Regions from separate parts of the Ruegeria sp. AA3 genome, predicted to be linked through region 3. Evidence: riboswitches for the same ligand, from Rfam matches in the RefSeq annotation. Region 3 holds a riboswitch; each other region holds the start of a gene.

Region 1 (10,035 bases), on a different contig from region 3:
CACAGTTCCCCGGTTGCACGGTCTTCGCTATTGCAGATGTCGCAGATATCGGTTGTGCCCACATTGCCGCAGTTTAGGCATTCACGGGCAGTGACAGCCACCTGCTGCATGGCATCTGAAAGCGGCGTTAGAAGCAGGGCGCGTTTGCGGATCAGGTGCAGGACGGCGCGTCGGGCCGAACGAGGGCCGAGGCCGGGCAGCTTGGCCATAAGGTCGATCAGATTGTCGATGTCGCTGTTCGAACTCACCGCGAAGCTCCTGCAAAGAGGCCGGGTAAGTAAGCCCCGGCCATTGATCCGTCAGGAGGGTGTATCAGAACGGCAGCTTGATGTCTGCGGGTAGGCCCATGCTTTCGGTCAGCTTGGCCATTTCAGCCTGCGAGCGCTCCTGCGCCTTGGTCTGGGCGTCCTTGATCGCAGCGAGGATGAGATCCTCGACCACTTCCTTGTCATCGCCGTTAAATATCGACGGGTCGATATCCAGACCTTTCAACTCACCCTTGGCGGTTGCGGTGGCTTTGACCAGGCCGGCGCCCGATTCACCGACAACCATCAGGTTGTTCAGCTCTTCCTGCATCTCGGTCATCTTGGTCTGCAAGTCCTGCGCAGATTTCATCATTTTGGCCATGTCACCCAGGCCGCCGAGTCCTTTAAGCATCGGTAATCTCCTGTCACTCGATTTGAGGCCTAGATACGAAGCGTAACCGCGCGACACAAGAGGTCAGGACACTCCCGCCCGTCGTCAAGACCTTTCCTCCCGTTTGGTCCGGGCAGGATCGTCGGCGTCAGCCGAGGAGCCGTGGCGGCACGGGAGCACCTGGCTGGATTGAGGAGATCGCTTTCAGGATCAGTCTTCCTCGAACGGATCCCATTCGTCATCTACTTCGGGCAGGGCTTCAGTTTCGACCTGAGCAGCGCGTTGCTCGGCTGTTTCGATGCTTTTGATCCGCGCTTTCGGGAAATGACTCAGAACCGCTTGCACCAGTGGATGCTTTTCCGCTTCGGCTTTGAGAGCCAGATCAGCAGCATCCCGAACTTCCGCAATTGTCGGAGCGTCGCCTTCTGAGACAATCGATACTGCCCAACGGTTACCCGTCCAGCGCTGCAGCGATGCACCCAACCGTTGAGATAGATCGGTCGGGGCATTGTCGGTCGGGGTAAATTCAATCCGTCCCGGTTGGTACGACACGAGGCGTACCCCGTTTTCGACCTCGACCAGCAGTTTCACATCCCGGTTGGTACGGATTAATTCAACCACATGTTCAAAAGTGGGATACCGCGCTAGTGCTGCCTGTACGTCCTGAGCCAGAGCTGCACTCGGTCCACCTGCATTCCCACCGATGGCCGAAGAGGTATAGGCCGGTCGGGCAGAGGCCTGTGGCGCAGCGCTCGCCTGGCCTGGCACTCCGATACCCGAACCCGGCGCGGGATTGGGGGATGGAGGTGCATCCTTTAAGCGCTTGATCAGTTCTTCCGGAGTTGGCAGGTCGGCCACATGGGTCAGGCGGATCACAGCCATTTCTGCAGCCATCATGGCGTTGGGTGCAGCCGAGACCTCTTCCAGAGCTTTGAGCAGCATTTGCCACATGCGGGTCAGAACACGCATTGGCAGCGCTTCGGCCATCTGTTGGCCTCGGGCACGTTCGTCGGGTGAAACGGTTGGATCTTCGGCGGCATCGGGGGTGATTTTGACCACCGAAACCCAATGGGTGATCTCAGCCAGATCGCGGAGCACAGCCAGAGGATCAGCACCTTCTGCATATTGTCCGCTAAGTTCGGTCAAAGCACTGGCCGCATCACCGCGCAGGATCATGTCCATCAGATCCAGCACTCGACCCCGATCCGCCAGCCCGAGCATGGCGCGCACCTGATCTGCGCTGGTTTCACCCGCACCGTGCGAAATCGCCTGATCCAACAGCGAGGTTGCGTCACGGGCGGATCCTTCGGCGGCTCGGGTGATTAGCGCCAATGCGTCATCGGCGATCTGCGCATTCTCGGATTCAGCGATCTTGCGCAACAGGCCGATCATATCTTCGGGTTCGATCCGCCTCAGATCGAAACGTTGGCAGCGCGACAAAACAGTGACCGGGACCTTGCGGATCTCGGTCGTGGCGAAGATGAATTTCACATGCTCGGGTGGTTCCTCAAGCGTCTTGAGCAGCGCGTTGAAAGCGCTGGTCGATAGCATGTGGACCTCGTCGATAATGTAAATCTTGTAGCGTGCGCTGGCGGCACGGTAGCGGACACTGTCGATGATTTCACGGATGTCGTTCACACCAGTCCGGCTGGCGGCGTCCATCTCCATCACATCGACGTGGCGGCCTTCCATGATGGCCACGCAATGCTCGCACTGACCGCAGGGTTCGGTGGTGGGTTTACCTTCGCCATCAGGCCCGATGCAATTCATCCCCTTCGCGATGATCCGGGCTGTGGTTGTTTTACCGGTGCCACGGATGCCGGTCATGATAAAGGCCTGAGCGATCCGGTCCGCCTCGAACGCGTTTTTCAGTGTGCGTACCATCGCGTCCTGACCGACCAGATCGGCAAAGGTTTCAGGACGGTATTTGCGGGCAAGAACCTGGTAGGCGGGGCTTGGCGTATCGGTCATGTCTGCTCTGTCGGATTCGAGTTATGCCGCAGCGTAGAGGGCCCCGCTGTCCGCGTCCACAGCAAGCCGCGAGGATTTTCATTTTGGATTGCCGGCCGACGCGGTTAATATCGTACAGTCTAAGACCAGCCAGAAAGATTTTCTGATCAGCGTTTCGGGGGGAGCGTAGAATGGCTCAGATTGTTATCCATGCACTTCAAGTGGGCGGGGGCACGCTTGCGTTAACTTCAATGCCAGGGCGAGGAGGAGACTATTCCGGTGATCTTGATGCGGTTACCGGATGGAAGCCCGGCCTTATTCTGTCGATGACTACCGAGGTCGAGATGATCCTTGATGGCGCCAGGGATTTTGGGGCCGATGTTCGCAGCCGTGCTTGTCGCTGGGTTCATCTGCCAGTCGAGGATTACGGTATACCTTCCGACGACATTGATATGCGCTGGGTGGATGCCAGCGAGTCCGCTCGCCACGCATTATCGGGTGGAGGCCGAGTACTAATCCACTGCAAAGGCGGATGTGGCCGCTCTGGTATGGCTGTATTGCGCTTGATGGTCGAGTGTGGAGAGCACCCGGACGAGGCATTGAAAAGATTGCGAGCGTTGCGCCCATGTGCAGTTGAAACTGACGCGCAGCTGCGCTGGGCGACTGCGCCTGCCAGAGTTTTGGTAGCCGAATAGCGATCAGGCCGACGGACGGTATTCAGCCCGCGCCCGAGTACTTCCGCCCAGGGTTAACACTTCCAGCATCGCGCAAGGCGGTCGGGACAAGGTGCCTGCAGGGATGGGGTGCGATTCCGTGCCAAACATCAGGTCTGCATAGCTGTCCAGATGGTCGATCGCGACGTCTGAATCCGCATCACAGAACACTCGGGTTTCTTCGGGACCGGAGCGAAATCGGGCGGTGCACCCACTAGCGCAATGAGTCAAATCGCAGCTTCCTTCGATTCCGAATCCTGCGGTGGTAGTGGGGCCAGCTTTTCCAACCGAAGTGGCCAGTGCCCGTGCCATTCGTGCCAAAGCGGGGCAGTTTTTCCCGGTCCGTTGGCAAATTGTTGCCGAGAATTTATGCGTGTTGGTCTTCCAGATCATTCATGCGCCCTCCGCGCAGGGCAGGGGCATCAATCAGGAGGGACAGCATGCATGCGGTCTTGCCCTGCCCGGACACCCCGCCCGAGTTGCAGTTTCGATTTGATGGCAGGTCTCCTGACTTGCGGGTCATTGCTTTGCCGACCTTCCCGACCTTCAAGGCCAGTGGCATTTCGACATCGCTCTCCGCTTACAGTTGCGGGGGCAGTCTCGGACTGGGTTCGTTCCGGTTTTATCCGGGCAGAACCGCACCGTGTTCCCTTTTCATCCCGGCCCGGTTGGGCGCGAGAACCATCACGTCATCGCTAGCGGTACAATCGTTCGGGAGTCAAGAAGATTGATCATGGCATGTGACGCACGGTCCAGCCACGTCAACCTTGACTCGGCGCACCTTGGGTGAACTGATCGGTTCAGTTGGTTTCAGAGGGCACCATGTTGGACACACAGCAAGCGGTTGTCACCGAGGACATTCAGTTTCAGTCCGGCCCGGCAATACTGTCGGCACGGCTCTATCACCCTGTCGCAGAACCAGACAAAGTTGTTGTGATCAACGGCGCAACCGGTGTGCCCAGAGACTACTACCAGCATTTCGCAAGTTGGCTTGCAGAAGCGCACGGCATGGCCTGCCTTACCTATGATTACAGGGATTTTGGTCACTCTCTGACAGGCTCACAAAAGCAATCGCGTGTCACCATGGCGGATTGGGCGCTGATCGACATACCGGCTGCACGGACCGAAATGCGGCGGAGGTTTCCACAGGCCAAGCTTTGGAGTATTGGGCATTCTTTGGGCGGGATGTTTGGTCCGGTCCAACCCGATATCGATCAGATCGACAGGATGATCTGTGTCTGTTCCGGTCTGGTAACGCTGAAGGATCATCCTTGGCCTTACCGCGCTTTGGCGACGTTGTTCTGGTACGGTCATGCGCCCCTGGCGGTACATGCGCTCGGGTATTTGCCCGGAAAGGCTTTGGGTTTTGGAACAAATCTGCCATCCCGAGTTTACTGGCAATGGCGCAAATGGTGCACAGCGCCCCAAAGCTATGTACCCGAAATCGGAGACACGTTGCCGGCAAACCGCTGGGCCGACATGGGCAAGCAAGTTGACATATTCGCCTTTGAGGATGATCAGGTTGTGCCCCCCCAGGCGGTTTGGCGGCTTGCCGACCTCTATGGTTCTGGCGCGCGGCGCCATCTGCTTTCGGCAAATGAATTCGGGTTATCCGAAGTCGGCCATATCGGCGCGTTTGCCCGGCGAAACGCTGCCGTCTGGCCCCGGTTGATCGCCTGAAATGCTGGGCACCGGTAACCGGTGCCCAGAAAGGTCAAAGTCCCTTGCGGGATTTTTTCTCGTGCATCACGCTGCGCACCATTTTTCCAAACGCTTTATCGCGTGCGCGTGCCTGCGCCACCGAAGCCGAATTGTGCTGATCTTCGCGACGCAGCTTGCGCCATCGGTCCAGCCGTGCGGGATCAAGTGCCCCGGTTTCGATTGCAGCCTGTATCGCACAGTCGGGCTCGGTGTTGTGCTGACAATCAGAGAATCGACAGTTCAGGCTCAGGTCCGAGATGTCCGAGAACACCTCGTCCACACCCTCTTGCGCGTCCAACAGGCGCAACGCACGCATGCCGGGTGTATCGATCAACCAACCTCCGTTGCTCATTCGATGTAGCGCACGCGCTGTTGTTGTGTGCCTGCCACGCGCATCATCTTCGCGAATGCCTGAGGTGGCTTGATCCTGTCCAGTCATCCCGTTGGCGAGTGTCGTCTTGCCAACGCCAGACGATCCGACCAGGGCGCTGGTCTGTCCCTTCGGGCACCACGACAGGACCTGTTCGATATCGGACTGATCCAAGGCATTTACGGCCAAAACTGTCAGAAACGGGGCCAGTGACTGGGCCTGTTCGACATAAGCAATTGCGTTGTCGCAGGTGTCCGACTTGGTCAGAACGATCACCGGATAGCTGCCTGCCTGATGGGCCAGCGCAAGATAGCGCTCTAGTCGGGGCAGGTTGAAGTCGGCATTGCAGGAACTGACGATGAACAGCACATCCACATTGGCCGCGATTAACTGTGCTGCGACGCCTGTACCCGCAGCCCGGCGCTGCAGCAGGCTGCGCCGTTCCAGAACACTGCGTATGCGTTTGTTTTCATCGGTCAGCACCCAATCTCCGACGGCAAAAGCACCAGTTGGTTGGTCTGGACAGAGTAGGGGAGTCTCGCCTTCTGGACTCAACCCGATCAACCGATCCCGGTGAACGGCTGCGATGCGAAAGGGGAGAAGAGACGGCTCAGCCGCATGCTGAGCTGCAAAGTGAGATGACCATCCGAGGTCCGATAAGGAAAGTGACATGTGTCTGCCTGTAATCAGAAAAAACAATCCTGTCGAATGGCGAACGCGCATTCGCAGGTGAGGTATTCAGGCAGTCAGCTGGAAAAAAGAATCAGAACCGGTCTGCCCGAAGGGTCATTGCTACAATCATAAACGCCCTCCTACGGCTAATGGGTTCAAAGTGAGAGGTTGGACATCGACCCAAGCGGGGCTCGTTGTGGCTGCTTCCTTCCGGACCTGACCAGGTTGGCGAGGCGCTCGCCCGCGCCAACCTCTCGAACATCGATATAGGCCTCCGGCTGTAAAATGGCAACCCGTCAGAAGGTCAGATGAATGCGCATAAACCCATCGGTATCACGGGGCAGTATCTGGGGATCATAATCCGCCAATTCTTCCAGGTATTTGTCCGCGCCGGGACCGGTGGTCAGAATTGCTCCGCGGCTTTGGGTCGGCACAAACGAAAACGGCTGAGGAGCTTGTTCCAATGGGTCTACGGGCGATCTTCCCGCGATGTAATCGCACAGGATTTCGTGAATGCGCAGCGACGGCAGGTTTATCTGATCTGCTTGAAAGTCGACAGGAAAATGACCGCCCCCGCTGGCGCGATAATTGTTGAGTGCAACAACAAACCTTTGATCGGGGGCGACAGGCAACCCTTGAAATGTAAGATCGCGAACGCGGCTATGGCCGGGATCTGTGATCCGTCCGGTTGCATCGAAACGAGCGGGTTGAGACAGGTCGAACCGGCAGGTCACGCCATGCAGTACATCAAAATAATACCCCGCCCGCAGAGGATCGATGAGGTTGACTGGATCATTCAGCGAAAGCTGATTGAACAGTCCGGCGGACATCTCAAGCCAATCACGAACCTGTTCTCCGGTGATCAAAGTGGCACGCAACTCGTTTGGAAACACGCACAGATCAGCCACATTGCGTACCGAGATACTTCCCGCCGGGACATCGGTATAAAATCGAGTGCCTGCGCGGCCTCCGAATTTGGTCGGGGCGGCGGCTGACAGGACGGGATGGTCTGCCCATTCAGTACTCAATAGGTACGGCCGAAGCGCTGCAGCTTGAGCGGTTGCGATAAGCGCCAACCCACGATCAGGGGCGCAGAACGAAAAATAGCTGTGTAAAGGGTGTGGGAAATTGCCGACGGGCTTGGCTGCGCGGACGCGTGTTGCTGTGTGGCCTTGGGCAAACAACTGCGCCAACTCCGGGCAATCGGTCACCGGCGATTTTGCTTGATTGACTGAGCGTAATTCGGCTTCGCTCTTGACGATGTGCCAGCCGTCAATATCTCGACCCAGGGTCAAATCAATGAGGCCGAGGTGTGAGCCTCCCCAACCCGGCATCACCACCGGTTTGCCATTTACAAGTCCGCGATTGCTGTCGACATGTTTCAAACCGACATGCGCCGCGCCCGGCAGAGTCAGGTGTGTATGGCCAGCAACGATTGCATCAATGCCTGTCAGGGCCGCAAGTGGAATAACGGCATTTTCCAGTTCTGGCTGTGCCTCTGCCGAACCGAGGCCTGAATGAGCCAGCGCGACGACCAAATCGCATCCATCTTTGCGCAGTTCTGCTGCTGTACGTTGTGCAGCGGTTAGGATGTCGGCAATTTGCACGTCATCCCGCAGCATATGCGCCTCCCACCGGGCGGTCTGAGGTGGCAGGACAGAAAGAACACCTATGCTAATAGGAACATCTTCTCCACCGATACTGATTGTGCGCTGCAGAATTGCTTGGGACACCCAGCCCTGTTCGGGAGTGTTGCTTTTCATGTTGCTGCAAACAACCGGACACTCGAACTGACCTGTGATGCGATTGATGAATTTTAGTCCAAATCCAAAATCGTGGTTGCCCAATCCGACTGCATCATACCCCAGGATATTGAACGCCTTGGGCAAAGGGTGCTGGGCTGGCATGGCTTCGGCCGCCCAGTCGCCAAACGGGGTACCTTGCAGGCTATCGCCATTGTCGAATAGCAAAACCAGCGCCCGGTTGCGTTCCGCCTGTTCTTGGGCGACCCGGATCATGCTTGCGGTGCGGGCGAGGCCGACATCAGGATCGGGGCGATCGGCATAATAGTCGTATGACGTCATGTGCATATGAAGATCAGAGGTCGCCAGGATCCGAATGTGCGCGCGACCTTTGGAATATCGATTTTGAGGCAGGAAAACTTCGGCTTTCAATATTTTTACTTCTGGATGATTGTGTAACGTAAACTTCACTATGAGTTGTATTTAGTGCAAATTCCGAGGCATTGCTGCGGTCTTTCGACGGCGCAAGAAATATTGATCTGTGAATACCCCGTTGCACCGGTGGTCAAGACATGGCAGCCCTTTGCGCAAATACAGGAATGACAGGCATGAAACGCGCAGAACAGGTAACTTTTGGCGGCTCTGGGCTGGACCGGGCAGGATTGCTGCGAGGCGATGCGGACAAATTGGCGCAGGCCCATGCTGACCCGTCAGCAACATGTGTTCTGCTGTGGCGCGGCAAAATTTTGGCTATGGGTGACGCTGTGGATCAGTTGGCGCTGCTTCCCATGTCCCACGATATTCTCAAAAATGGTCCGGGCGGTGTGATCGATGTGCCCATCTTGCTTGGGTGTATGGGCGACGGATCGCCTCTGTTTGCCTTGGATATATCTGATTGGGCGGCCGAGGGGCTCGACCTCTCTGCCGTCGGGGAGTTTGTGGATGGTAGCGAACAACAGCACCCCGACCTGCCCAAAGGGCATGTGTTTGTCGAGCTACGCCGGATCATGGCACGGCTGAATCCGCGTGATGCAGAGTTGGCAGCAACAGCCAAGGCGGTGATCGGCTGGCATGAAACGCATCAGTTTTGCGCCCGGTGCGGTGCACATAGTGAGATGGCTCAAGCTGGATGGCAACGCAGCTGCCCATCCTGTGGCGGGCAGCATTTCCCGCGCACAGATCCGGTTGTTATCATGCTGATAACGAACGGAAATTCTGTTCTGATGGGCCGTTCTCCTGGCTGGCCTGAGGGGATGTATTCACTTTTGGCGGGCTTCGTTGAACCCGGCGAAACGCTCGAAGCCGCAGTACGGCGCGAGGTGATGGAAGAAGCCGGAGTACCCGTGGGCGAGGTGCGCTATCTTTCCAGCCAGCCTTGGCCCTTTCCTGCATCCCTGATGTTTGGCTGTGCAGGCGAAGCCCTTTCGCGCGATATTCAGATCGACCCGGTTGAAATCGAAGATGCGATGTGGGTCACCCGGACCGAGATGATGCAGGCCTTTGCCGGGGACCACCCCAAGCTCCTGCCAGCCCGAAAGGGCGCGATTGCACATTTTTTGTTGCAACACTGGCTTGCAGACACACTGGACTGACGAGAAACTGGACTCAATCAAGGGTAGAGTAAAACGAACATGCAGTTTTCAGCGCAGGAAGATATCGAATTACCGATTGATACGGTCTTTACCATGATTTCTGATTTCGAGCGCTTTGAACGCATGGCCTTGCGGCGCGGGATTGAAGTGAGGAGAATCGCAGATTCTGCGGTGCCACAGACCGGAACCGCATGGGAGACCGAGTTCAAGATACGCGGTAAACCACGTCAGATTGCCATAGAGATGACGGAATATGACAGCCCGTCTCTGATGCGCTTTCAATCCAGTAGTAAGGGAATGAACGGTGATACGGTTGTCGAGCTTTTGGCACTGTCTCAACGTCGGACACGTTTGCGGATTGAGACATCGCTGGGCGCAAAAACCCTTCCCGCACGGCTATTGCTACAGTCTTTGAAGCTCGGGCGATCCAGGTTCCGCCGACAGTTTCAGACGCGGCTCAGCGAATTTGCGCGGGACATGGAAGAACGGCACCTGCATGGTGCCTGAATATGAGGGAGTAGATGAGTAGATTGGATCAACCGATCATCCGCGAAGCTGTTGAGGCTGATGCTGATGGAATTGCCAAGGTGCTGAGCGAGCTCGTGGCTGCCGGTAAGCGAAGCAAAGACAGCAACGCTGCTTTTGCTTTGGGGCATTAC
Region 2 (10,035 bases), on a different contig from region 3:
TCGTCCGGTGATGGGGGTAGCTGTCTTCGGTGGCCGCCTGAAAGAACATCTCAGGGACAGGTCGATCAACAAAGTCATTTAAGCCGGCATTTCCGAACATACGCCAACAGATCGATATTGCATCAGCTTCACCGCTTGCCTCTACCAGTGACTGAACATTGCCTTCAGGCAAACGGATGTTGACGTATTCATCCACATCCAGGCTCATAATCCAATTTGCGGACTGATAACTTGGATGACTGCGAGATCGGGTAAAAGCCCGGTTCTGGGGCGTAGCCCGTGGTCCGACCTTGTTGCGCTCATGATGCGCCCAGCCTAAGGCCTGCATCCGATCACCGATGACATCTGTGCCATCAGAACAGTCGTTGGTGTAGATCAGGATATCATTGAACCCGATTGCGCGGTTGTAAGCCACCCAATCGATCATAAATGGCCCTTCGTTCTTCATCGTCGTCACGATGAGAAAGGTCTCGTTTCCCATAAGTTAAACTCTTGCCTGTGCCATTATCGGACTATTGTTGATCTGTTTAGAATAGCCTCCGGAATTTGTCCAACGCAGCAAGTCCCAAGAAGAACTGGCTGCCTCGTCTCAGCCCCCTAAGCGGGTCTGATGAAATTGATAGAATTCAATATGCACTCAGCGCTAGCTAAAATTGAGTTAACCGCAGACCTCATCAGGGCCTTCCTGCCACGATCCGAATAACCACCTCCGAACCGTAGAAAGCCGTGGCATCATCAAACGAAACTCTTCATGAACATCAGCACATTATGTTTTACCGGTTTTGAGGAACCACTTCGTAACCCGGCTCTTCCGGCTCATCATCCTGCATTTCCGCGGGGAACCCCGGAGCACGGATATCCAGCCCCGTGGCGTCCTCAAGGCGTTTGATAATGTTGGGGGAAAGTTCCCGGTCACCGTAGCGTGCGATTCCGTCGTCGAAGATTTTCATCATCACCGGGTTTATCTCCAGCGGCACCCCGGCGCGGTCGGCGACCTCCTGAAACAGACCGATATCCTTTTTGACCAGATCCATGGTGAATGAGATATCGCGCGACCCATTCAGGATCACCTGGCTTTCCGTTTCGTGCACAAATGATGTGCCTGACGAAATTTTGATCGCCTCATAGGTCGTGCCAAGATCCATCCCTGCGGCCTTTGCGGTCACCAAAGCCTCGGCGCAAGTGATCAGATTTGCGGTTGCCAAATAGTTTGTCAGCACCTTCAACACTGAGGCCGATCCCAAATCGCCTGTGTGCAAAACGCGGCGCCCCATCGTCGTCAGGAACGGCAGAATGCGCTCAAATGTTTCTCGATCGCAGCCTGCGAAGATCGAAATATTGCCCGTAGCCGCCCGATGACATCCGCCCGATACCGGGCAATCGACTGCAGCCCCCCCACGTTCGATCACCGAAGCACCCAATCGTTTTACTTCCGCTTCGTCGGTGGTGGACATTTCCATCCAGATCTTACCGGATGTCACTTCGGACAGCATCTCCTGCATTACCGCGTCCGAGGCGGCAGGAGATGGCAGACAGGTAATCACGGCGTCACAATCACGCATCAATTGGGCGGGGCTTTCAGCTGCCTTCGCACCCTGCGCGACAAAACCAGACACAAGATCAGGGTTGAGGTCATGAACGGTCAGGTCAATCCCATTGCGCAGCAGCGAGCCCGACAATTTTCCGCCCACGTTTCCCAGCCCGATGAAGCCTACTTTCATATGACGCTCTCCCTGTTCGTCTTTCGATGCACATGCGAACACGCCTGTTGACCTAAGTCATGCCGTCCAGCGACCCTCAGAGGTCGCTTTTTTGCCCCTGTACGCACAGTTGAGCGAGACTCGCTTGACAAGGGGGGTGATGCTGTCCCAAGAGCCAAGTGTTGGTGTCTGCAGCAGCAGATGAAAAGGGAATGCGTCAGCGGATTTTCCGTCAAACGCAGCCGCCCCCGCGACCGTGACCGGAGAGGGTGCCCAAGCCACTGGCGAATGCCGGGAAGGCGGGACATCCGACAGAGCACCGCTCTGACATCCGCAAGCCGGGAGACCTGCCAACGCCCGAAGATGAAACCGGACGGGGTGTTCCGGTGTGGGGCTTTGATCGGCCCGCATGAAACCCCGTCCCCCACGAAGAGGATTGGGGGGATGAGAGACATGACCGAGACCACACCGGTCGAGCTGCTGGTCTGCACTACATGCCGTCGCGGCCTACCCGTCGAAGACGAAGCCCAACGCCCCGGCACATTGCTGCACAAAGCGCTTGAACAGGCCGCCCTGCCCGAGGGCATCACCCTGAAAGCAGTAGAATGCCTGTCAAACTGCGATGAGGGCTGTTCTATCGTGCTGCGTGGCGGACCTGATCGCTGGACATTCGTTTACGAACACCTCAGCGAAACCGATCACGTTGAAACCATCATTGAAGGTGCCACCAAGTACCTTCAGACCGAGGACGGGCTGGTCAAATGGCGTGAACGCCCCGAACACTTCCGCAAGAATTGCGCGGCCCGTATTCCCCCGATTGGAGCCCTGAAATGAGCAATCTCGAAAAACTGCCCGTCACCGTGATCACCGGCTTTCTGGGCTCGGGCAAAACGACGCTGGTCAAGCATTTGATGCAGAACCCGCAAGGCAAGCGCTTGGCTGTTGTAGTCAATGAGTTCGGCGATGTGGGTGTCGATGGCGATATCCTGAAATCCTGCGCAATCCCGGATTGCCCAGCAGAAAACATCATGGAACTGGCCAATGGCTGCATCTGCTGCACCGTGGCCGACGATTTCATTCCCACGATTGAAGCGCTTATGGCCTTGGAGCCGCGCCCCGATCACATTCTGATCGAAACCTCGGGCCTGGCCCTGCCTAAGCCGCTGCTCAAAGCGTTCGACTGGCCAGACATTCGCTCGAAAATCACCGTCGACGGCGTGATCGCTTTGGCCGATGCCGAAGCTGTTGCTGCTGGTCGGTTCGCACCCAATGTCGAAGCGGTAGACGCCCAGCGCCTCGCCGATGAGTCGATCGACCACGAGACTCCACTATCGGAGGTGTTTGAAGATCAGATCTCTTGCGCCGACATCATCCTGCTGACCAAGCCGGATCTGGCCGGTCCCGATGGTGTCGCCAAAGCCAAAGAGGTCATCGCGGCCGAAGCCCCTCGCCCCCTACCCGTCGTCGAAGTCGCCGAAGGTGTCGTGGACGTGCGCGTTGTCTTGGGCCTCGAAGCTGCTGCCGAGGACGACATGGAAGCGCGTCCCAGCCATCATGATGGTCATCACGATCACGAGCATGACGATTTTGAAAGTATCATCGTCGAATTGCCGGAACAGACTGATCCGCTGGATTTGGTCGCCAAGATCGAACGCCTGGCAAAGGAACTGAACATCCTGCGCGTCAAAGGCTATGCCGCGGTTCAGGGCAAGCCCATGCGCCTGCTGGTACAGGCCGTCGGCTCGCGGGTACGTCATCAGTATGACCGCCCGTGGGAACCTGGTGAAGAGCGCCGTTCGCGCCTTGTGGTTATCGCCGAGCATGATGATATCAAAGAGGCCGAAATCCGTGATATCCTTGTGGGTGTGACCGAGGCCGCCGAGTAAGAGTCATGCACGTCGTCTTCCGCGAAAGCCACGGGTTAGAGGAAACCGAGACCCCAACCGATCTGGGCCAGAGCCCGGCGGACTTGGTGGTGCTGTCATTTTCTGACAGTGACCTTGGCGCTTTCGCGGCGGGCTGGCATCGCGGTGGCGGGCCAGACGGGCGCATGCCAACCCTGCGGCTGGCCAACCTGACAGCTCTAAAACACCCCCTTTCTGTCGATACATATGTCGAACAGACGCTTGAGGGGGCCAAAGGCATCCTGATCCGCCTGATTGGCGGCGTGCCATATTGGTCTTACGGCTTGCAGCAGGTTCTGGCACTGGCACAGGCCAAGGGGATCGCACTGGCTGTCCTGCCTGCGGACGGGCGCGAAGATACGCGGCTGGATGAGTACTCCACCCTGCCCGTCTCAACCCTGCGGCGCTTGGCGCATCTGTGTGACACCGGCGGAGAGGTTGCGGCGCAGGCCGCACTCGCGCAGATGGCACTGGCGGCGGGACTATATGCCGGTCCGGTGATGGGGACAAAGTCCATACCGGATTACGGCGCCTGGTGCCCGGATCGTGGCGTTATACCGGCAGACACAGCTTTTTCGGGCGATGCAAAACGCATTATCGTCACGTTTTATCGGGCCTACCTGACCTCTGCCGACACTGCCCCAATCGCGGCTTTGATCCGCAGTGTGCGATCGCGTGGATTCGAGGCCATTGGCCTGTTCGCCCCATCGCTCAAAGCGCCAACCGCCGCAGACTGGTTGCGTGAGACGATCGTGGCGCTGAAACCTTCGGCGATCATCAATGCCACCTCCTTTTCGGGCAAGGGCGCATCAGGCACTTCACCCTTGGATGCTGCCAATGTGCCCGTCTTTCAGGTCGCCCTCGCGACCTCGCGCCGCAAAGCCTGGGCCGAGGCGGAACGCGGGCTTTCGCCTGCCGACCTCGCTATGCATGTGGTGCTGCCCGAGGTCGACGGGCGGATTAACGCGGGCATCGTGTCGTTCAAAGAACCGGGCAAGCGCGATCCTTATCTGGAATATTCGCGTTTTGCCCACCAGCCTGAAGCTGACCGGATCGAAGCTGTCATCGATCGGGTCTCTGGCTGGCTGGACCTGCACGAAAAGCCCAGTTCGGATCAAATACCGGCGCTGGTTCTGTCGACTTACCCGGGTAAGGACTGGCAGATAGCGCATGCAGTTGGCCTTGATGCGCTTGCTTCAGCCGAAGCGATGCTGACCGATCTTCAGAATGAGGGATATGCAACCGCACCGGCCGAGCCGATTGCCGAAACCCTGCTGGGCGCCCGGATTTCATGGTCATTGCAGGACTACCTGATTGCGCATGCAGAGCTACCCGATCAATTGCGCGCCGATCTGCAGGCGGTCTGGGGAGACCCCGAGGACGATCCAGTGTTCGCAGATGGAGCATTCCATTTCACGGCCCTTCGGCGTGGCAACGCTGTGGTTGCGCTGCAGCCAGAACGCGGCACGCCAGAGCTGCGCGAGGATGACTATCATGACCTTTCGCGCACGCCTCGTCACAGCTACGTCGCCTTTTACCTTTGGCTGCGCAAAGGGATAGGCGCGGATGCTTTGATCCATATTGGTGCCCATGGCACGCTGGAATGGCTGCCAGGTAAATCGGTCGCTTTATGCAATGAATGCTGGCCCGAGGTGTTGATCGGCGATCTGCCGGTGATCTACCCGTTCATCGTCAATGACCCCGGCGAAGCTGCGCAGGCCAAGCGCCGGATCGGCGCTGTTACGCTGGGCCATATCCCGCCCCCGATGAAAGAAAGTGGTACGCCGGATCGCATGGTTCGGCTGGAAGCACTGCTGGATGAGTTCTCGAACGCGGACGGTCTGGACCCCAAGCGCCGTGACCGGTTACAGGAAGATATCCGCGACGAGGCCCAGGCCATTGGGCTGGCAAGCGACCTTGGCCTCGATCAGGCCACCTGCATCGCCGAGGCGATCACGCGCATTGATCGATTTGTCTGCGATATCAAGGAAAGTCAGTTCGGCGACGGCCTGCACATCTTTGGACGGGTTCCAGATGTGACGGGTGATTTCAACCCCGCGCCTTCTGCCCAAGCTGAGCGCAATGCTCTGGTCGATGCGCTAGCTGGCAAACGGATCGAAGCCGGACCTTCAGGCTCTCCCTATCGCGGGCGCTCAGACGTGCTGCCTACTGGGCGGAATCTTTATACCACCGACCCGCGTTCTGTGCCCACGCGTGCGGCCTATACTCAAGGCGTCAAGCTGGCAGAGGAGTTGGTGCGTCGACACCTGCAGGAAGAAGGCGACTATCCTAAGGGGCTGATCGTCGACCTGTGGGGCTCGGCCACGATGCGCACCGCAGGCGAGGAATTCGCCATGGCGCTGCACTTGCTGGGTGTGAAACCGGTTTGGGACAAAGGCTCGGAGCGTGTTTCGGGCATCGAAGTGCTGCCGATCACCGACCTCAGCCGTCCGCGTCTGGACGTGACCTTACGGGTCTCGGGCCTGTTCCGTGATGTGTTCCCAACGCTTTCGGCGCTTTTTGGCCAGGCCGTACGGGCACTATCTGAACGGGATGAGGCGCCCGATTGGAACCCTTATGCCGGTCAGGAACCGGCAGCACGGGTCTTTGGACCGGCCCCCGGCAGCTATGGCGTCAACATGACCCAACTATCCGAAATCTACACCGATGAGGCCCGCTCAAAGGCGGGTGAGGCGTGGTTAGATGCCAGTTCCTTTGCACTGGAAGGTGAGCACATCACGAAGGACGTCGATGGCATTACGCGGCGTGTCGCCAATGCTGACAGCTTTGTACACCTCCAGGACCTGACCGAGACCGACCTGCTATTGGCGAATGACTATGCCACGCATGAGGCCGGGTTTGCTGCCGCCAAGAAAATCACCGGTGGTAACGCTCAGCTCTATCACCTGGACAATACCAACCCGGAAAATCCACGCGCCCGTACCTTGCCCGAAGAGATTAGCCGCGTGGTTCATGCGCGCGCCGCCAATCCAGGATGGATAGCGGGGATGCAGCGGCATGGTTTTCGAGGCGCGGCCGAGATTGCAGCGACGCTTGATCACATGGCATCGTTTGCACATTTGTCTGGCACCGTCGCGCCGCATCTGTTCGATCTTTATCATGAAGCCACGCTTGGCGACGAAGGCGTCGATGCCTTTCTACAAGAGGCGAACCCGCGTGCGCATCAAGCGATGCGAGACCGTTTCCGCGCCTTGTTGGATGCTGGATTATGGAATACGCGCCGAAACTCGATCCGTGCCGGTTTGGAAGGTCTGGGATGAGCGCTCTCACCGACAAACCTGTCGTCCAAGGCTGGTGCCCCGGCGCCCATCGCCCGATGATGTCCGGCGATGGGCTGGTCGTGCGCGTACGCCCGCGGTTGGCGCGGCTTAGCGCTCAGCAGGCTTTGGGTCTGTGCGAATTGGCCGACCGTTTCGGCAATGGCACTATTGACCTGACCAACCGTGCGAACCTGCAACTGCGCGGCGTCAAGGAAGCCGACCACCAGCCGCTATTGGCCGAGCTGTCTGATCTGAACCTTCTCGATGCCGAGCCCGGCATCGAGATCAGACGGAATATTTTGGTCACACCGCTCTACCGTGCAGGTGATCTGACAGCGCGACTAACGCAGCATCTGATTGACCGCCTAGCAGAGTTGCCCTCGCTGCCCGCCAAGTTCGGATTTGCAATTGATACTGGACCCGAGCGCCTATTAGCCGGAGACTCGGCTGACATTCGCGTGGAAACCGGCGAAAACGACCTGATTCTGCGTGCTGACGGTGCTGAGACCGGGCGGTCTGTTTCTGAAGCCGATGCCATCGATCGACTGATCGAACTGGCAAAGTGGTTCTCTGAAACCTATACGCCCGAGACACGCCGAATGGCCCGCGTGATCTCTGCGCAAGACCTTCCGCTCGAATGGCAAGGCAGCCCGCCCGGCCCAATAGGTACCCTGCTACAGCCTGGCGCTTGCGAGTTGGGAACACTTTTGGGCGCGACGTTTGGGCAATTGCCCGCAGGCCCACTCTCGAAACTGATCGAGAGCAGCGGTGCATCTGCCCTGCGAGTTACACCGTGGCGGTTGATCCTGCTTGAAGGCGGAGCAGATACTCCCGCACCAGCCTTCGTCACAGACGGTACTGACCCGCTGATGACCACCGACGCCTGCCCTGGCACGCCGTTCTGTCCGCAGGCGCAAGTGGAAACGCGAGAGATCGCGCGCGTTTTGGCGGCTCGAGTGCCCGGATCTCTGCATGTCTCGGGGTGTGCAAAGGGTTGCGCCCGGATGGGTACTGCAGATGTCACCTTAGTGGGATGCAATGGACGATTTGATCTTGTCAAACAAGGTCGTGCAGGGGATGAGCCCTGCCAACGCAGCCTGACCGAAGAAACACTTATGACCATGGACTTCACCTGATGCCCTATGAATACGAAACCGACGGCGCGGCGATTTACAAACAGAGCTTTGCCACCATACGCTCTGAGGCCGATCTCGCTCGGTTCGATGCCGATGAAGAGCAAGTGGCCGTGCGCATGATCCATGCCGCTGGAATGGTTGGGCTGGAAGAGTTCGTGCATTTCTCGCCCGGCTTCGTCACAGCTGCCCGCACCACGCTGGAAAATGGCGCACCGATCCTGTGCGACGCGCGCATGGTCAGCGAAGGTGTGACCCGCTTCCGCCTGCCTGCGGATAATGAGGTAATCTGCACTCTGCATGACGAACGCGTGCGCCCATTGGCCGCTGAGATGAGCAACACGCGCTCTGCTGCTGCGCTAGAGTTGTGGCGTCCGCATCTTGGCGGCGCGCTGGTCGCGATCGGTAACGCTCCGACTGCGCTATTCCATCTGCTAAACATGCTGGAAGACCCAGATTGTCCGCGCCCGGCCGCCATCATCGGCTGCCCTGTGGGCTTTGTCGGCGCAGTCGAATCCAAGGACGCCTTGTGGGAAGCGCAGCCTGTGCCCTCCTGCATCGTCAAAGGTCGCTTGGGCGGCAGTGCAATCACTGTTGCTGCCATCAACGCCATCGCGAGTCGTGCGGAATGAGCGGGGGCAAGATCTACGGCGTGGGCCTTGGCCCTGGTGACCCGGATCTCATGAGCGTCCGCGCAGACCGCCTGTTGCGCAATGCGCGCCACGTAGCGTTCTTCCGCAAGCCGGGCCGCACGGGGCAGGCCCGCAAGATCGTCAATGGAATGATCCCCGGCGACGCTATCGAGTTTGCGATGGAGTATCCCGTAACAACCGAAATCCCGGTGACGGACCCGAGGTACAACGAGCTGCTTTCCGTGTTTTACGAGGACTGCGCCGCGCACCTAAAGTCGTTGACAGAGAATGGTGAGGATGTCGTGGTCCTGTGCGAAGGAGACCCTTTCTTCTACGGGTCATTCATGCATCTTTACAATCGATTACGGGATATATCTAAGGTCGAGGTCGTACCAGCCATTACCGGAATGTCGGGTGCCTGGACCGCTACCGGCGATCCAATAACCTGGGGTGATGACGTCCTGACGGTTCTGGTCGGTACATTGTCCGAGGACACGCTGACCGAACGCATGACCCAAACCGATGCGTTGGTGGTCATGAAGATCGGTCGCAACTTTGACAAGGTAAAACGCGCCTTGAAACGGGCCGATCTATATGACCGTGCATGGATCGTCGAATACGCCCAGATGCCCAACCAGCGGGTTTGCAAACTCTCGGACAATTGCGAGGGTATCACCCCCTATTTCTCGATCATCCTGGTTCACGGTCAGGGCCGTCGCCCATGAGTGGCTGGGTCAAAATAGCCGGCCTCGGACCGGGAGACGAAGCTCTGGTCACGCCCGAGGTTACCGCTGCTCTGGCCGAGGCGACGGATGTTGTTGGATACATCCCCTACGTCGCGCGCGTTGCTGAGCGTGAAGGGTTGACCCTACATGCCAGTGACAACCGGGTCGAGATCGACCGCTCGCAGCACGCATTACGGATGGCGGCCGAGGGCAAGCGTGTCGTGGTTGTTTCCTCCGGAGACCCAGGCGTGTTCGCGATGGCCGCTGCCGTGTTCGAGGCCTTGGAGAATGGTCCCGCTGAATGGCGAAGCATTCAGATCGACGTACTGCCGGGGATCACTGCGATGCTGGCCGCTTCCGCCCGTGCGGGCGCGCCGATGGGGCACGATTTCTGCGCCATCAACCTCAGCGACAATCTGAAACCGTGGTCCTTGATCGAAAAGCGCCTGCGTCTCGCCGCACAGGGGGATTTCGCGATGGCATTCTACAATCCACGCTCGAAGTCACGCCCAGAAGGTTTTGTAAAAACACTGGAAATCCTTCGTGAGGAATGTGAGCCAGAACGCCTGATCCTGTTCGCCCGCGCAGTGTCGCGTACGGATGAAAAGTTGCGGATTTCAACACTGGCCGAGGCCACGCCAGACATGGCGGACATGCAGA
Region 3 (10,035 bases):
ATTGCTGGCCGTTCTCAGGGACTCTGAAGGAGAACATCATTTCTGGCCGGTTTAGATAATCTCTTCCGGCTTCGGTCGCTTGTTTGCCATTCTTGGTCCTCTATTTCTTAAACATAGCGGTGGACCATTTCAGTTGGGGAGGCTCACAAACTGGCTTCGCCTGAAACCCGTATTCCAGCCTTTCAGACCCGTCTCGCACGTGCCGAAATTCGCGCACCGACACGCAGCATTGTCAATCAGGTTTTGATTTCGACTTTGGGCGGAGTGGTCCAGCAGGGTCAGACCGCAGTTGAAATGTACCGTTTGCCGAAACCGTCACAGTCGAGGCCTTTGTCGGGCCGGATGACATTGCCTTTATTCGATCTGATCTGGAGGTAAAGGTGCGTATTACGGCATATGACGCTTCACGCTATGGTGCCCTGGACGGGCGGGTAACGCGCATCGGCGCGGATACGGTACTTGCCCCGGATGGAGATACGTCGGTTTATGTCGTGGCGATACGGATGAGTGGAGCGTTGACGGACGCGGATGGGCAGAATCTGGACGTGATACCGGGAATGGTTGCTCAAGTTGATATGCTGCCCGAACCAAAAACAGTGCTGGAGTATCTGACGAAGCCAGTCATCCGCGTAAAGGACAGGGCGTTTCGAGACTGACGGATTACGGCTGTTCTGTCCCCGCACTCATTTTGTTACCGCGTTGATATCACTTCACCAATACGTGATGAGCCCTGTGCTGGATTATGGCCGTTCCAGTTCCAATCTAGTTTGAATATTTAGCCATCGACTTGATTGCAGCACACCTAGGCTGGGCCTAAGTCGAACCAAGAACGAGCCAAACAAACATGTTGCAGCAATCCAGTTCTCTCTTTGGTCTTGCGGTTCTATGGGTCGTTGTGATGCACGTCGGGGTAATCACCCAATTCGACAGGGCCATGAGGCGTAATTTTCCCGTGGTTGCCCGGTGTTGTCACGTTTTTGAGCGTTTTTGCGGGTTATTTTGGCAATATTTCTTTGTTCAGGATCGTGCGGAAACGCCCCTCAATTGGTCAGAGCAGTCAGGGATTGGGTGCGCCTACGAAAATGCTACTTCAACTGTTCCGCTCGGGTCGACGCGTGATTTGCGCCCCATTGGTGCGGTTCATTTTGCGCATTACCCATTGCTGACAGTGGAGCAGGGAGCGAAAGGCCACTCAGCTGCGATTGTCGGTCGATAAGCGCGGAACCCAATTCCGAGGACAAGCTTTTTCCCAAGCGACAGCGATTGCAAGCAGGTGGCTAATCGATGGACCTGAACCTCATTCAAAATGGTGGTACATTTAGTTTCGTGGCCACCCCAAGCTCACCGATCTGTCGTGAAATCAGGAGATTACATGTCTAATAATGACCAAATCGTATCGCCAATTAACAAAGCTTCTGATCTGCTGGTCGCAGCGCTTGAGGCGGAGGGTGTTGAGTACATCTTTGCTGTTCCGGGAGAAGAGAACCTGGATGTTCTGGAATCTCTAAGAACCTCAAAAATAGAGTTGGTTCTAACGCGTCACGAACAGGGCGCGGCATTCATGGCTGCGACCTACGGTCGTCTGACGGGTAAGGCCGGAGTCTGCATGGCGACGCTGGGGCCGGGGGCAACGAACTTTGCTACACCAGCGGCCTATGCTCATCTGGGTGGTATGCCGCTGATCATGATCACGGGGCAGAAACCAATCAAGAAGTCGAAACAGGGCCAGTTTCAGATTGTCGATATTGTTGGGCTATTCGATCCGATCTGCAAAATGTCCAAACAGATCGTACACGGCAACACAATCCCCTCATTGATCCGCGAAGCCTTTCGTGTCGCGCAAGAGGAGCGCCCCGGCGCGGTTTTGTTGGAACTTCCGGAAGACATTGCAGCCGAAGAGACTTCTGAGCATGTTCTTGAACCGCATCAGCGTCACTATGCCGTGGCCGGTGATGCAGTTCTGACCGAAGCGGCTGAGATGATCCGTGCTGCCAGGATGCCGCTTTTGCTTTTGGGGGCCGGGGCGAACCGAAAACACGCCCGCAGCGCATTGAGCAAGTTCGTGAACGATACCCAGATCCCATTTTTCAATACTCAGATGGGTAAGGGTGTCGTGGATGAGCGGTCCGAACTGTTTTTGGGCACAGCCGCTCTGTCGGATGGTGATTATCTGCACTGCGCCATCGAACGCGCTGATCTGATCATCAATGTGGGTCACGATGTTGTGGAAAAACCACCGTTCTTTATGGAAGAGGGCGGCACCAAAGTGATCCATGTTAACTACAAGGCCGCGCAGGTTGATCAAGTTTATTTCCCTCAAGTTGAAGTGGTTGGTGATCTGGCGCAATCCATCTCCAAATTGGGGGAGTTCCTGCAAGGACCTTTGGAATTTGACCGAAGTTACTTCCAGCGGGTCAAAAACGAGACCGATCTACACACATCAGAAGGCGCTGATGATCCGCGCTTTCCGGTCATCCCCCAGCGGTTTGTAGCTGACACACGTAAAGTCATGGGGGACTGCGATATCATCGCTTTGGACAACGGTATCTACAAAATTTGGTACGCCAGAAACTACCAGGCCTATCAACCCAACACGGTTCTGCTGGACAACGCGCTTGCGACCATGGGGGCAGGCCTACCTTCGGCCATGATGGCAGCGAAGCTATATCCTGAGCGTAGGGTTATGGCCATTTGCGGTGACGGAGGGTTCATGATGAACAGCCAGGAGATTGAAACCGCCGTTCGTCTTGGCCTCAATCTTGTTGTTACTGTTCTGAATGACAGCTCGTACGGAATGATCCGTTGGAAGCAGTCGCATGCGGGGTTTGATGATTGGGGATTGGAATTTAAGAATCCTGATTTTGTGCAATACGCTAACAGCTATGGTGCTACGGGTCATCGGGTCGAAAGGACAGAAGATCTGGTGCCTACCTTTGAAAAAGCGTTTGAAGCAGGTGGTGTGCATCTGATCAACTTGCCGGTCGATTACAGTGAAAACCAACGCGTTCTCATTGATGAGCTTGCGGCGAAGGTCTGTCTGATATGAGTAATGTTGTTGAAGTTCTGAACCCGTTTGATCTTGAGAAAATCGGCAGTGTCGAGGTTAAAAGCTGGAACGATATCAATGTCATGCTGAATGTGGCACACGGTCTGCACCGTGATCGAGGCACTTGGTTGCCTGCTTACAGGCGGATTGAGGTTCTGAAGAATACAGCTCGGATCATGTCCGGCCGCGCGGAAGACCTTGCGATGCTAATCGCCAGCGAAGGTGGCAAACCCTTGATTGACGCGCGCATCGAAGTGACGCGTGCCATTGATGGTGTCGAGCTGTGTATCCATGAGATCGGTCAGATGGCGGGTCGGGAAATACCGATGGATCTGACGGCGGCAGGATCGGGTCGGATTGCCTTTACACAGCGTGAACCTATCGGCGTAGTGGTTGCCGCAAGCGCGTTTAACCATCCGTTGAACTTGATCGTACATCAGGTGGCGCCGGCTGTGGCCACTGGATGCCCGGTCCTCGTCAAACCGGCACTTGATACACCACTGTCATGCGAAGCATTTGTCGACATCCTGTACGAGGCTGGCCTACCAAAGGAGTGGTGCCATCTGACGATTTGCCAAAATGATGTAGCTGAACGGATGATCACGGACGCGCGTGTCGGATTCTTTTCTTTCATCGGATCGGCACGTGTCGGTTGGATGCTGCGCTCGAAGCTGGCGCCGGGGACGCGATGCGCGTTGGAGCACGGCGGAGCGGCGCCAGTTATCATCGATGAGACAGCCGACATTGATGCCATGATCCCCTTGTTGACCAAGGGTGGATTTTATCATTCCGGTCAAGTTTGTGTCTCGGTTCAGCGTGTTTTTGCTCCATCAGGGATGGCGGAAACGGTCGCTCGAAAGTTGGCAGAAGCCGCCTCAGCGCTGAAGGTGGGTGATGCCCGTGACGCCAGCGTGGAATGTGGGCCACTGATCCGTCCGGGTGAAGTTGATCGAGTAGAACAATGGGTAGACGAAGCGGTTGCGGGAGGTGCCCGCGTAATGACAGGGGGTAAACGGCTGGGCCGAACGACCTATGCTCCGACTGTCCTTCTAAACCCACCCGCTGATGCGAGCGTGTCCACCTCCGAAATCTTCGGGCCGGTCGTTTGTGTTTATGAATATGATGATCTTAGTGCTGCATACGAAGCTGCAAACGCTCTTCCTTTTGCATTTCAGGCGTCGGTCTTTACCAAATCCCTGGATACAGCAATGCATGCCGTGCGGTATTTGGACGCCACGGCCGTCATGGTGAACGATCATACTGCTTTTCGGGTCGACTGGATGCCATTCGCGGGTCGCCGTCAATCAGGGTACAACACCGGCGGTATCGGCTACACCATGCATGACATGACGCAAGATAAGATGGCTGTAATACGGCTGTGAAGAAGCTGTCAGGATCGATCCGATGCTGGTCGAGCGAATGTGGGTACTCTAATTTCGCAAATGGCCCGCTTAGTGACGGAAACGATTGTTGACCGTGCTTTGCATGTTCTGGCATGAACACGCCATGTTCGGTTCCGGGGGATTCCCCTGGAAGCAATAGGGAATGTAGTGCGGTGCTCTTCGCGCCAAATCTGCAACTGCCCCCGCAACTGTAAGCGGCGAGCGCGGCTGACAATGCCACTGGGATATCCCGGGAAGGCCAGCATAGCGCTTTGACCCGCAAGTCAGGAGACCTGCCGAACACGCGCCCTCGGAAAGGGTGCTCATTGTCGGCGACGGGGTGTGCGCCTTATCCGTTTGTCTCGGTCGACGAACGGACGCGGGCCTTCCCCAAGTCAAAACCAAATATGTGCCGGGGAAGGCGCGACCTGAGAAGGACTGAGTTTTGAAGAAATTGCTTTTGGCAGCAGCAGCTGCTGCAGTGATGCCTGCGTTTGCGAGCGCTCATTTCCTAATGGAATACACAGAAAACACGATGATCGAGCGACCCGGTGATGTGCCGGTAAAGCTGATATTCTGGCACCCGTTTGAAGCTGGTCATGTGATGACGCTTGAAAAACCGGAAGAATTTTATGTGATCCACAACGGCAATAAAACCGATCTGCTGGCCACATTGGAAGAAACCACATTTGACGGCCCAGACAACAGCGCCAAGGCGTTCAAAGGCTCGGTCCCGGTGAAGCGTTCGGGCGACTATGTGGTGGTGACCGTTCCTACGCCTTACTACGAAGAATCTGAGGATATTTATATCCAGCAGATCACCAAGGCCTATCTGAACCGAAATGAACTGCCCACCGACTGGGATCAGCCGCAAGGTCTGGCAACAGAAATCCTGCCGCTTAACAAGCCCTACAACATCATTGCTGGCTCAACTTTCACGGGTCGCGTGCTGAGCGATGGCAAACCAGTTGCAGGGGTCGAGATTGAGATCGAATACATCGCCGCCGCCCCTGACCTCAAAGGCACGGGCGCCGCTGCACCGACGGTGTCACCGCTGCCAGGTGGTGCGCTGGTAGCGATTTCGGACGAGAATGGCTATTTCAGTTTTGGTGTACCCAAAGCCGGTTACTGGGGTTTCGCCGCTTTGGGCTCTGGTCCGAAAACCGAGCATGAAGGTAAAGAGCTGAGCCAGGATGCCGTGATCTGGATCCGCGCCTGGGATCTGGAGTAAACCCTTATGCACATTGTAGATGGTGCTCTTTCGAACCCTGTCGTAATCGGCGGTGCGATCGCTGCTGCAGGCGGGATTGCAATGGGGTTGAGGTCGCTGGATCTGGATCGCATTCCCACAGCGGGTGTTCTGTCAGCCAGTTTCTTCGTTGCTTCGCTGATTCATGTGCCGATTGGCCCATCTTCTGTGCATCTGATCCTGAATGGCCTGGCCGGGCTTTTGCTCGGTTGGGCCGCCTTTCCGGCTTTGTTTGTAGGGCTGCTGTTACAGGCTGTATTCTTTGGATTTGGCGGATTGACTGTGCTTGGGATAAATACGCTGAATATTGCCCTTCCGGCGGTACTGACCTGGATGATCTTTGGCCGCCTCATCGCCCGAGGCTCGGCCATTCAGGGGGCGATTTGGGGCGGTATCGGGGGGGCGTTCTCAATCGCAGCCACAACCGCGTTTGTTGCCATTTCGCTGGCGATGTCCGGTGACGCGTTCCTGCCTGCGGCCAAGCTGGTGTTTTTCGCCCATATACCGGTTATGGGCATTGAAGCCATGCTTACGGGGTTTGCCGTGATGTTGGCGCGCAAGGTGAAACCGGAACTGTTCAAAAAGGCGGTTTTAACATGAAACAACTGGTTGTTATTGCCACGCTGATGCTCACACCGATTTCGGCCCTCGCACACAAGGTCATCGCGGGGGTTTTCCCCGCTGGCGAAGCGATCGAGGGTGAGCTGGGGCTCTCCAATGGCGATATGGCAAGCGACCAGGAAGTTTTCGTCTACGGCCCCGATGGTGCTGAACTAGGTCACACCGTTACCGATGGAGACGGATTCTTTTTGTATATCCCCACAAAACCTGTTGCGCATACCTTCAAGGCCGATCTCGGCGCGGGCCATGTGGCTGAAGTGACCATGTCCGCAAACGAGGTGGCCGAAATCATGGGAGTTGCCGTTGAGGTTGCGGAGATCGGTGCTCAGCCGACGACTGTTGCAAGCGTTGGAACCGTGATGGTTGCGTCTCTGTCCGATCAAGAACGCGCCGCGATTGCTAAAGTGGTGCGCGACGAAACCCGCCCCTTGCGCCGAGAAATTGCCGCCTATCGCGAACATAACGATATGCAAAGTATTTTGGGGGGCATCGGGTATATCGTTGGTCTCTTTGGTGTCGGGTTCTATTTCGCCGCACGTCGCAAGTTGGCCGCCTGATGGCACATGCGCTGGAACCCCAGGCCAAAACTCTGGCCGAGGCAGGTGGGATTGAGCCCTACGGGGTGATCGCGGATTTGGATCCGCGGATGCGCATCGCGATAACATGTCTCTTTGCCGCCGTCACCGTTGCACTAAGTTCAACCCCCTCATTGTTGATCGCGCTTTCATTTTCGATCGGGCTGTTGCTGATGTCACGGTTGCCCGTTCGCCGAACTCTTAAACGTATGGCGATGATGGACAGCTTTATCATCTTCATGTTGGTGCTTTTGCCATTCTCCATGCCCGGAGACACCATGTTCACCCTCTTTGGATTTGCGGCAAGCTGGCAGGGGTTCTGGAAAGCCATTGAGATCGCGCTGACGGCAAACGCCGTGATATTGGCGCTGATGGTCCTGGTAGGGTCGATGGAGCCTGTCACATTAGGTCATGCATTGCACAAACTTCGCTGCCCGGAGGTGCTTGTGCATCTGTTGATGTTCACGATCCGCTATATCGAGGTGCTGCGCGAAGAGTACCTGCGTCTGCGCGGCGCGATGAAGGTCAGAGGTTTCCGGCCGGGAACCAACTGGCACACCTATCGCAGCTTTGGTTATCTGGTCGGTATGATGCTGATCCGCGCCATTGAACGTTCCGAGCGCATTCTGGATGCGATGAAGTGCCGAGGGTTTTCGGGCCGGCTTCTGTTGTTGCAGGAATTTAACCTGACCCGACGGGATTATTGGTTTGCCACGATGATGTGTGCGATTTGTGTCAGCCTTCTTATTCTGGATTTTCAATGACGATCCTTAATCTCGAAGACATTTGCTTTTCTTACCCGGGTCAGGCCCCGATTCTGGACGGGGTTGCGCTGCGGCTTGAGCCCGGTCAACGGTTGTCGATTGCAGGTCCAAATGGATCAGGAAAATCCACACTTTTTCGCATTGTCCTTGGCCTTCAAGCGCCCTCTTCTGGGCGCGTGAACATCTTTGGTAAGGATAGGTGTGTCGAGGCCGACTTTCACGAGGTTCGCCGCCGCATAGGACTGGTGTTCCAAGACCCTGACGACCAGTTGTTTTGCCCGACCGTGGCAGAAGATATTGCTTTTGGCCCGCTCAATCTTGGGCGCAGCACGACCGACGCGCTTGCCACCGTTGACAAAGTGCTGAGCGATCTGGATCTGATGCATCTGCGTGACCGTATCACGCATAAATTATCAGGTGGTGAAAAACGGTTGGTGACGCTTGCTACCGTACTCGCGATGGAGCCTGAGGCGTTACTATTGGACGAGCCGACCAACGCGCTTGATGCCAAGAATGAAGCACAGCTTCTGGAAATTTTGCAGGGATTACCTCAGGCAATTCTATTGGTTAGTCATGCCCCTGCGTTCCGCCTCTCGTTGGCGCCCGAGACCCTCGAACTCCGACGTGGGCAGCTTGTAACGGTGTGAGGCTGATACGCTGCGATCGGATGCCGCGCGTTGGCAGTAACCATCAGATCCAATGGAATAGGCAGATCAACCGAAAATCATGTTGGTTGGTTCAACGCCATTAGATCGGGATTGGCAGAGACATTCCCTCGTTCGGGTAGAACCGCTGAATGACGCGAGCGATTGCCCGCAATCATAGACAGCAAGAACCCGGAAAAAAACGTTTGCACCCCAATAACAATCATCGTGAACGCAGCGATCAAAGTGCGCATCTCGTTCAATGCCGCAAAGTCCGAGGCAATCCAGCCAGAGGTGATAGTGGCTGCCCAGATCAAGCCGCCAAATGTCAGGACAAGCCCGGCCAGAATCCAATATTGCAAGCGCGAATATCCCAACAAGACCCGAGCGCGTTCTGTTGGCAGTCGTAGCCCATCCCGATAGCTGCACATCAGTGCCGCCAGCCACAGCACCACCGTCTGAAAGGCCAGGACCATGGCTGCACTCGCCGCGACGGCCCAGTGATCGCCGATCCTGAAGCCACCGATCAGCGCCATTTCCTGATCTCCGCTAAGTTGCAGTAGAACGGTGATTGCAAATCCTGCGAGGAACAGGACCAGTGCAGGCACCAGAAACAGCCAGGTTGGGCTGAGCAAGAACATGTATATCAGGTGCCGAAGCCCATCTCTCCACGGATTCAAATGTGGTGCCCTACCGCGTCCGTCAGGGGACAAGGTTACAGGAACCTCGGCTATATTCAGCTTCCGCAGCACAGATTTCAGCAGCATTTCGGAAGCAAACTCCATGCCGGTTGAAGATAGGTTGAGCCGCTCCAATGCCTCTCGCCGGATGGCGCGGATGCCACAATGGGCGTCACCGATACCAGTGCGAAACAAAATTCTAAGAATGCCCGACAAGGCCGGGTTGCCGATATAACGGTTCTTCCAGGGCATTGCGCCTGGCTTGATTTCGCCACGAAACCGGTTGCCCATGCATAATTCGGCACCATTCATTAACTTTTCGATCATCGGAACCGCTTCGACGAAATCATAGGAACAATCGCTGTCGCCCATCACCAGATAAGTGGCGTCGCTTGCGGCAAAACCACCAATAAGGGCAGCGCCATAACCGCGTTCTTGAATGTTTACGACCCGGGCACCGGCCTTTTCAGCTAGGGCTTGACTGCCGTCCGTGCTGCCATTGTCTGCAACGATTACTTCGCCTGATATCTGGTATCGCTCAGCGAGTATCTGCAAGGCTTGTTGCGCTCTGATTACACAGGAAGAAATCGTTGCCGCCTCGTTCAGGCAAGGCATAACGATAGCGACCGAGTTTTCGGCTGGCACCATGGTTCAGATAGCTCCCAATAGCGGATCGTAACATCAACAATAAAAGATAATAGCCATAATAGTGTCCAAATCGTGGCCTTAACTGGCCGCAGTTGGAACATTTCGCTTGAAAGGGCTTGCTGGAAATTCTCCGAAGCGGCGGGCGCTAGTTACAGATAAATCTACAATAACGGGCACGGTCGCAGGAACTTGCCTTGTTAAACTTTGCAAACCAAGAATTGGCGATTAAGAAGGTCATATGAATACTCAGTCTCATACCAAAAGTACCGCCCGATCTCTTCCAATTGCGCTTTTGCGCGCGCGTGAAACTGTTATGGCACCCATCCGGGATATGCTGCAGGGTATTCGCCTGACTGAACAGAAATGGCGAATTCTGCGCGTACTGGATGAGTTGGGAGAGGTGGAGCAAAGCACTATTGCACATGA

What was found. A riboswitch is a leader RNA that binds a small molecule or an ion and turns the genes downstream of it on or off. The one in region 3 is predicted to bind cobalamin.
Region 1: linked by a shared signal. The riboswitch ahead of ACR0JR_RS13915 (hypothetical protein) and the one ahead of ACR0JR_RS17285 (DUF4198 domain-containing protein) in region 3 are both predicted to bind cobalamin.
Region 2: linked by a shared signal. The riboswitch ahead of ACR0JR_RS20510 (DUF1636 family protein) and the one ahead of ACR0JR_RS17285 (DUF4198 domain-containing protein) in region 3 are both predicted to bind cobalamin.

Annotation. Positions count from the first base shown of each region.
Region 1 covers NZ_JBQGAQ010000007.1:136,051-146,085, forward strand. Annotated here, with positions in the region: gene recR (recombination mediator RecR) at 1-248, opposite strand, end outside; gene ACR0JR_RS13900 (YbaB/EbfC family nucleoid-associated protein) at 313-657, opposite strand; gene ACR0JR_RS13905 (DNA polymerase III subunit gamma/tau) at 847-2,607, opposite strand; gene ACR0JR_RS13910 (protein-tyrosine phosphatase family protein) at 2,778-3,281, shown strand; gene ACR0JR_RS13915 (hypothetical protein) at 3,285-3,611, opposite strand; gene ACR0JR_RS13920 (hypothetical protein) at 3,667-3,822, opposite strand; cobalamin riboswitch at 3,780-4,000, opposite strand; gene ACR0JR_RS13925 (alpha/beta hydrolase family protein) at 4,122-4,979, shown strand; gene rsgA (ribosome small subunit-dependent GTPase A) at 5,014-6,042, opposite strand; RNA gene ffs (signal recognition particle sRNA small type) at 6,201-6,299, opposite strand; gene ACR0JR_RS13940 (bifunctional 2',3'-cyclic-nucleotide 2'-phosphodiesterase/3'-nucleotidase) at 6,339-8,255, opposite strand; gene nudC (NAD(+) diphosphatase) at 8,393-9,376, shown strand; gene ACR0JR_RS13950 (SRPBCC family protein) at 9,416-9,883, shown strand; gene ACR0JR_RS13955 (N-acetyltransferase family protein) at 9,898-10,035, shown strand, end outside.
Region 2 covers NZ_JBQGAQ010000016.1:58,983-69,017, reverse strand. Annotated here, with positions in the region: gene ACR0JR_RS20520 (glycosyltransferase family 2 protein) at 1-481, opposite strand, end outside; gene ACR0JR_RS20515 (NAD(P)-dependent oxidoreductase) at 774-1,721, opposite strand; cobalamin riboswitch at 1,867-2,069, shown strand; gene ACR0JR_RS20510 (DUF1636 family protein) at 2,154-2,534, shown strand; gene cobW (cobalamin biosynthesis protein CobW) at 2,531-3,586, shown strand; gene cobN (cobaltochelatase subunit CobN) at 3,592-6,885, shown strand; gene ACR0JR_RS20495 (cobalamin biosynthesis protein CobG) at 6,882-8,021, shown strand; gene ACR0JR_RS20490 (precorrin-8X methylmutase) at 8,021-8,650, shown strand; gene cobI (precorrin-2 C(20)-methyltransferase) at 8,647-9,375, shown strand; gene cobJ (precorrin-3B C(17)-methyltransferase) at 9,372-10,035, shown strand, end outside.
Region 3 covers NZ_JBQGAQ010000011.1:18,307-28,341, reverse strand. Annotated here, with positions in the region: gene ACR0JR_RS17305 (P-loop NTPase family protein) at 1-59, shown strand, start outside; partial or broken gene ACR0JR_RS17300 (beta-barrel domain-containing protein) at 330-656, shown strand; gene ACR0JR_RS17295 (acetolactate synthase large subunit) at 1,373-3,046, shown strand; gene ACR0JR_RS17290 (aldehyde dehydrogenase family protein) at 3,043-4,428, shown strand; cobalamin riboswitch at 4,541-4,743, shown strand; gene ACR0JR_RS17285 (DUF4198 domain-containing protein) at 4,874-5,659, shown strand; gene cbiM (cobalt transporter CbiM) at 5,666-6,277, shown strand; gene ACR0JR_RS17275 (cobalt ABC transporter permease) at 6,274-6,855, shown strand; gene cbiQ (cobalt ECF transporter T component CbiQ) at 6,855-7,637, shown strand; gene ACR0JR_RS17265 (energy-coupling factor ABC transporter ATP-binding protein) at 7,634-8,284, shown strand; gene ACR0JR_RS17260 (glycosyltransferase family 2 protein) at 8,362-9,609, opposite strand; gene hpaR (homoprotocatechuate degradation operon regulator HpaR) at 9,848-10,035, shown strand, end outside.